Regions from separate parts of the Gemella morbillorum genome, predicted to be linked through region 1. Evidence: riboswitches for the same ligand, from Rfam matches in the RefSeq annotation. Region 1 holds a riboswitch; the other holds the start of a gene.

Evidence for each region. Region 1 has a riboswitch for thiamine pyrophosphate ahead of DQN46_RS01820 (thiamine-binding protein). Riboswitches for the same ligand answer to the same signal wherever they lie in the genome.
Region 2: another riboswitch for thiamine pyrophosphate. It lies ahead of tenA (thiaminase II); the one in region 1 lies ahead of DQN46_RS01820 (thiamine-binding protein).

What each region holds. Positions count from the first base shown of each region.
Region 1 is NZ_LS483440.1:382,348-385,872, forward strand. It holds gene DQN46_RS01810 (ABC transporter substrate-binding protein) at 1-944, opposite strand, end outside; gene DQN46_RS01815 (ABC transporter permease) at 925-1,710, opposite strand; gene DQN46_RS01820 (thiamine-binding protein) at 1,685-1,969, opposite strand; TPP riboswitch at 2,010-2,111, opposite strand; gene lepB (signal peptidase I) at 2,380-2,931, shown strand; gene DQN46_RS01830 (CTP synthase) at 3,078-3,525, shown strand, end outside.
Region 2 is NZ_LS483440.1:1,373,798-1,377,322, forward strand. It holds gene thiM (hydroxyethylthiazole kinase) at 1-18, opposite strand, end outside; gene thiD (bifunctional hydroxymethylpyrimidine kinase/phosphomethylpyrimidine kinase) at 21-818, opposite strand; gene tenA (thiaminase II) at 822-1,502, opposite strand; TPP riboswitch at 1,640-1,737, opposite strand; gene DQN46_RS06640 (NEAT domain-containing protein) at 2,065-3,525, shown strand, end outside.

The DNA.
Region 1 (3,525 bases):
ACGATATTATTATCGTTAATCCAACGATAAAATGCATTCCATCTATTAGCATCAAATTCACCCCAATGGTCTTTATTTGTTGCATATTGTTTTGATAAGTATTTTTGTGATTCAATTATAAAATTACGTTTATCTTTTAATTCTGGAGCATTTTTAATTAAAATATCAGCAGCTTCTTCTGGATGTTCTATAGCGTAGACATATCCTTTCTTGATTGCTCGAAGCACTTTTTTAGCTTCTTCTTTGTTTTCTTTTAAATAATCATTGTTGGCAATAATTACTGGTGAGTAGTAATCAAGATCTTTATTGAAATCTTTTAGATAGAAATAATTAATATCTAGATTCATACTCTCTGCAAGTTTACCATCCCATGCGTAGTAAATCCAAGCAGCATCGAAAAGCCCATTTTCTAAAGGTGTAATCGAGTTAGCATCTGTGTTAGGAGCAAGATTAAGTTTACCTGCATCGCCACCTTGTTTTGTGATTAAAGATTTTACCATAGCAAGCTCAACTGGATCATTCCATGTTCCGTACTTTTTGCCTATTAAATCTTTAGGTTCTTTGATATTATTTTTTTTCAAAGAAATAATACCTGATGTGTTATGTTCAATAATAGCTGCTACTGCAGTTATGCCAGCACCTTTAGACAGTTTATTAGCCATAGAATCTTGGTAGTAAATTCCAAATGGCGCTTTATTATTTATAATAAGGTCTGATGTACTATCTTCTGGAGCTGGTTTAATGTCAAGATCAATACCTTCTTCAGCGAAATACCCTTTTTCTTTAGCTACGTAAAGTCCTGTATGGTTGGTATTAATAGCCCAATCTAAAATAAAGTCTACTTTTTTTAATTTTTTTTCTTCTGTATTTTTATTTGCTGTGCTACATGCTGTAAGTGATATTGCAAGAATAGCTGCAAATAAGCTAATTATTATCTTTTTCATGGTTGTCTCCTATATATTTCCATTTAATAAATTTTTTTTCACTTAGTTTAACTAATTCTATACTTAGCAAACTAATAACAGATACTAGAATAATTATCGCAAACATAGTATCATATTCAAATAATTTTTTCGCTTTAATCATATAAACTCCAAGGCCTTCAAATCCTCCAAGCCATTCAGCTACGACTGCTGCGATAAATGCGTATGAAACACTTACGCGTAGTCCGGCATAAAAATAACTAAGACTTGTAGGTATTTTCACATGCCAAAGAATTTGGAATTTACTAGCCTTCATAAGTTTTAGTAAGGTTATCATGTCCTTATCACAGTTTCTAAAGCCATCTAAAATACTAACGACAATTGGGAAGGTGGTCGTAATAACTATTAAGACAATTTTAGGAGTTAATCCATAACCAAGCCATAAAACCAAAATAGGTGCAATGGCAATGGTAGGAATAGTTTGTGTTAAAACCAATAAAGGATAGACAGCTTTATTAAATAAAGGGATACTATCCATAATTAAAGCAAGAATCCAAGCTATGATTATGCCTAAAGATAGGCCTATAATAGCTTCAAGCAGGGTGATTTTGCTGTGAAAAATTAATAATTGATAATTTTTAACGAATGCTTTTGCTATCTCGATTGGAGTTGGAATAATATATTTTGGGAGTAGATTCAAATACCCAGCTCCTTGCCAAATAATAAGTAAAATAGCCATCGAGATAGTAGCGGCATATTTATTAGTTAAATTTGCTAATTTTTTCATCTATAGTTAATACATCTCCATAATTAATTTTCACATTAGCGAATATATTGTTAGAGCCTTCACCCGCTAGCTCTAAACATTCTTTAAGAGTAGTCATAAGTTCATTGAATTCACCTTCAATTACAGTTTCAAAGGGGGTGACCACAACATTAGAATGTTTTTTTTGTAGATAATAAATAACATTATCTATAGTTTTTATTCTCCCTGGTGTATTATCACTTAATGGAAGAATTTGCAATGCAATACTGCAATTTATCAAAATAAAAAACCTCCTTACAATTTTAAGGGGGTCTAAGTTAGGTCTTTAAGATTATATACCTACGCTGGCATTACCCAGATCAGGTTCGGTCGAAATTAAATATTTCCTCTCAGACTGTTTACAGACTCCCGTACATATGATTATAGCATACCTAAATATAAAAGCAATATATCTGTTTGACATTTACAATTTTTAGAAAAAGAGCAGATATACACAGTATATATAATGAGCATTTTATTGAATAGAAAGTTTTTTAACTATGCTTAATGTAAGAAAATTATAATATGTAACTAAAGATAAAATAATAAGTATAAAGGTAAATTGTATTTGTATATCTTTTTTGCTTTTTATTTTAATATATGATAGAATTAAACATCATAAATAATAAAATAATAACGAGGGATTTTAACGTGAAATTTTTAAAAGATATTTTTGAATGGATAGTTGTTATTGTTGCATCAATAGCTATCTATTTAGTATTAAGCACATATGTTATAGCTCCTTTTACAGTAAAAGGACACTCAATGGATTATACATTTGCTGACAATGATAGAGTATTTGTAAATAAATTCAGTAAAACTTTCGAGCGTGGAGATGAAGTAGTATTTCATGCTAATGAAACAGATGATTATATTAAGCGTATTATAGGAGTTCCAGGTGATACAATAGAGTATAAAAATGATGTATTATACGTTAATGGTCAAGTAGTAGAAGAGCCATATTTAACGAAAAAAATTCAAGAAGCTAAAGCATCAGGTAATTCGCCATTAACTCCAGATTTCAATATAGAGTATTTAAGTAGTACAAAATCAAAAACAGTTCCAGAAGGAACATACTTTGTTTTAGGAGATAACAGACAACATAGTACGGATAGTCGTGTTTTTGGATTTGTAAAAAAAGAAGCAATGATTGGAAAAGTTAGTCTTAGATATTACCCATTTAACGCCTTTAAACTTTTCTAAAAATGTATTAGCTAAAGAATATTTTAGTTGATAAAAATATAAAATTATGCTAGTATAATATACGGGCACTCTACGAGAGTGAAAGAAGAAACCACCCCCTGCGGATTTTCGTAGGGGGTTTTATATTTTTTAAGAAGGAGATTGACATGACGAAATATATTTTTGTAACAGGTGGGGTAGTATCATCATTAGGTAAGGGTATTGTAGCTGCATCAGTAGGAAGAGTATTAAAAAATAGAGGATTAAAAGTAACATTACAAAAATTTGATCCATATTTAAATGTAGATCCAGGAACTATGAGCCCATATCAACATGGGGAGGTTTTTGTTACAGAAGATGGGGCAGAAACAGATTTAGACTTAGGACACTATGAAAGATTTATCGACGTGAACTTAGGTCAATACTCAAATGTAACAGCAGGGCGTGTTTATTCTTCAATTATAGAAAAAGAACGTCGTGGAGATTACTTGGGAGGTACAGTACAAGTAATACCTCACGTAACAAATGAAATTAAATCACGTGTACTTTTAGCTGGGGAATCTAGTGACGCGGATGTTGTAATTACAGAAATCGGTGGAACTACAGGTGATATTG
Region 2 (3,525 bases), 770 kb from region 1:
TAATTTTAAACTGGTCATATTTATAAATCTCCTTTAAACACAATATGATTTACAGGTCCATTACCATGACCTATTCCCGGTGTATTTTTAATCGCTGCAGTAATAAATTTTTTCCCAATATCTACAGCTTCAACTATACTTTTTCCCTTTGCTAATTCAGCGGTAATAACAGCTGAGAATGTACATCCTGTTCCATGTGTATGATTAGTTTTAAATCTTTCACTAGTCCATACTTTCTTAGTACCATCATTCAAGAACAAATAATCTTTCGCTTCACCTGTTAGATGTCCACCTTTTATAACTACAGACTTACATCCAACTTCATCGATAATAAACTTCCCTGCTCGATTTACATCGTCTTCAGTTACTATTTTAAAATCAACTATTTCTTCTGCTTCTGGTACATTCGGTGTAATAATAGTAGCAAGTGGTAGTATCTCTTCTTTTAGATGTTTTCTAGCGACATCATCTATCAATTTATCTCCACTTGTCGCAACCATTACTGGATCAACAACATAAGGAACATCTTTAGGTAAATATCTCTTAATTAATTTCATCATATCAGTATTTGCTATCATTCCAGTTTTTATACTATTAGGCATTATATCATCAAATACACTTTTTAATTGTGCTTCTAATACATCTAATTCTAAGTTTCTTATCATTTGAACACCTAAAGTGTTTTGAGCAACTACACTAGTAACTACAGCCATACCGTAAACTTCACGAGCTTGAAAACTTTTTAAATCAGCCATAATACCAGCTCCACCCGTTGGATCAGTCCCAGCGATAGTTAAAGCAATATTTAGTTTTGTCATAATCTACACCTCTAAATCCCAACGCTCTTGTGTATAAGCCATGTTGAAGAAGCGACGTTCATGTTCGCAACTTTCTAGGAAATTTTTAACAAGACGGGCTTTCCCTTCTTCACTCATAAATTCAGCTTCACGATTAATAATTTTATAATACTCTGTTAATACTTCATCTACTAGACCATCAGCATAAAACTCTACCCAGAATTTTAAAGGATGATCTTCAGCTAAGTTATGATTTGCAAGAATTTTTCTAGCTACCATCTTATAAATCCAAGGACACGGTGCCATTGCACTTAATGTTTCTGCCATACCGAATGCAAATGCATTATAGTACATATGCTTAATGTAATGATCTGCAGACGGATACCATTCTCCTCCTTTTATAATTTCATGGTAATCTTCTCCTACATAATCAGCTAAATTTTTATGAGCTGCGATTTCTTCATTTAATACAAAATTAATTTGACCTAGGAAAAAGTTTTTTTCAACTTTATCATTACTTTTTGCCAAAAGCATTGCATAAATATCACTAAAGTTATCCAAATAAAGAGCATCAGCTTTTAGGTAATGCACAACTGCTTCCTTAGATAAATTAGCATGAACTAAGCCTTGAATAAAACCATCATTATATATTTTATCAACAATCGGCAATGCCTTCTCTTCCATAATTTCAGTAATAAGTTTCATAGGTGTATCCCCCTCAGTATATTTAATTTTTGTATAAAATAATATCACTTTAGATACATAAAAAAGCCCCTTACTAACGTAAGAGAACTATGAAAAATATATTACAAATACGAGATTATTCTTTCTAGAATAATCCTAATTATATCCATTCACATTTCCTCCGCTAGCATTATCTAGATCAGGTCAAAGGGTCTAACTGTGTTATCTCAGCCTACAGGCTCCCCCAGTGATTTTATTCTATTTATTTTTAAATCGTAGCACAGAAAAAAATAAATGTCAACAAATTAGTTTAAGGGTTTACAACTTTAGTATAAATGATATTGGTTTAATACAAAAAAAGTTTTAATAATAATATTTTTATATTTTATAAAATAAAAAACACTAATATTGTGTCTAAATTGTGAACTAACTGTGAAATTTTGTAGTAAATTTTGCCTATTTTAGCCATTATATGAGACTAATTATCATTTTTATCTTTATTTTTTTAATCTTTTGTAATATAATAATGTTGTAGATTAAAAAAATAATCAATCTATTTATAATAAAGGAGAACCTTACTTAAATGAAAAATACAACATTATTAAAAGTTTTGTCTGCGACTGCAATATTCTCAGCAATTGCGGCAATCGAAGCATATGATCAAGATAACTTTACTTTTGCAGCAGAAACACCTGTTGTTGCAAGCAATTCGGCTGCAGCAACTGCTCCAACAGTTACAACGCCGGCAACAACTACTACAAGCACTACTCCAGCTCATAACGCTGAAGAACCTGCTACTGTAGCACAAGATGTTAAAGCTTTAAAAGATGGAGAATATAATATTACTGCTGAAGCCTTAAAATTCTATGAAGAAGGTCGCCCTTCTATGGCTGCAGCTGCAATCGACATTGATAAAACAAAATTAATTGTAAAAAATGGTCAATACTCTGTAAATGTTTCATTCAAATCTATCACATTTGGTGGACTTACTGGTTACTTAGGAAATTTAAAATACTATGACGGTGATAAAACTCATGAAAATCGTAAAGAAATTCAAGATAGCGAGTTTAAAGATTCAACTATAGTTGAGAATTATAGTGCCAGTGAAACTGACAATTTCGTAGATGTCTACAAAAAAGAATTTCCTGGTCGTACTGTTTATCCAAAAACAGTTAACTATAATGTAGATAAAAATAAAATCGATTCAAATAATAAACTAGAAACATATACTGAAGTGTTTGTTCCTGTTATGGCTTCAATTAATCCAGCTTTCGGAACTCAAAAAATGACTTTAAAATTTGATTTATCATCTTTAGCTAGAAAAAAAGTAACAGCTAATAACTATGAAGCTGCAACTTACGAAAATCCTAACAAAGACGTTGAATACAAAGGAACTATTAAAAAAGACTTCCCTATCCACGTTCAAGGACATTTAAGAAATGCTAACAACAACGATGAAGAGTCATTATACGGTTCTGCATTAGATAGCTATGTTAAAGTTGAAAAAGTTGGAGATAAATACAAATATACTCTAAGATTCAAAAAAGGTCTTGCTGATGTAGGTGGAGAATTCTATCCATTCGAATTACACAAAGTTGCATATCAAGGTAAAGATATTCCATTAACTACTTTGGCATCAAACGGTAATACTTCAGTAAAAGAAGGATCAATCACTACCGATAAACTATTAGAAAAAATTCAATTAGATGGTACTGCTCCATATCCTAACGGTGCTTTAATGTCACACTTTGTTACATTAAAACTATACTATGAAACAGCTACCGCCTATAAGGAAAGACCTGTAAAATTAGAAGATGTAGTTGCACCTGCTAAACCTAAACCAGTTAATCCTGCACCAACTACGCCAAAAGAAGAACCAAAACCAGCTACACCAACAGCTGCTGATCACAATGTTGATGCTGATAAAGTTCCTAACACTTTCCCTACTACAGTTAAAGCTGAATTAAATGGTAGAACAACTGGTACTGCTTCAATCTATGAAAATGCATTTGTTAAAGATGTAAAAGTTGAAAAAGTTGGAGAT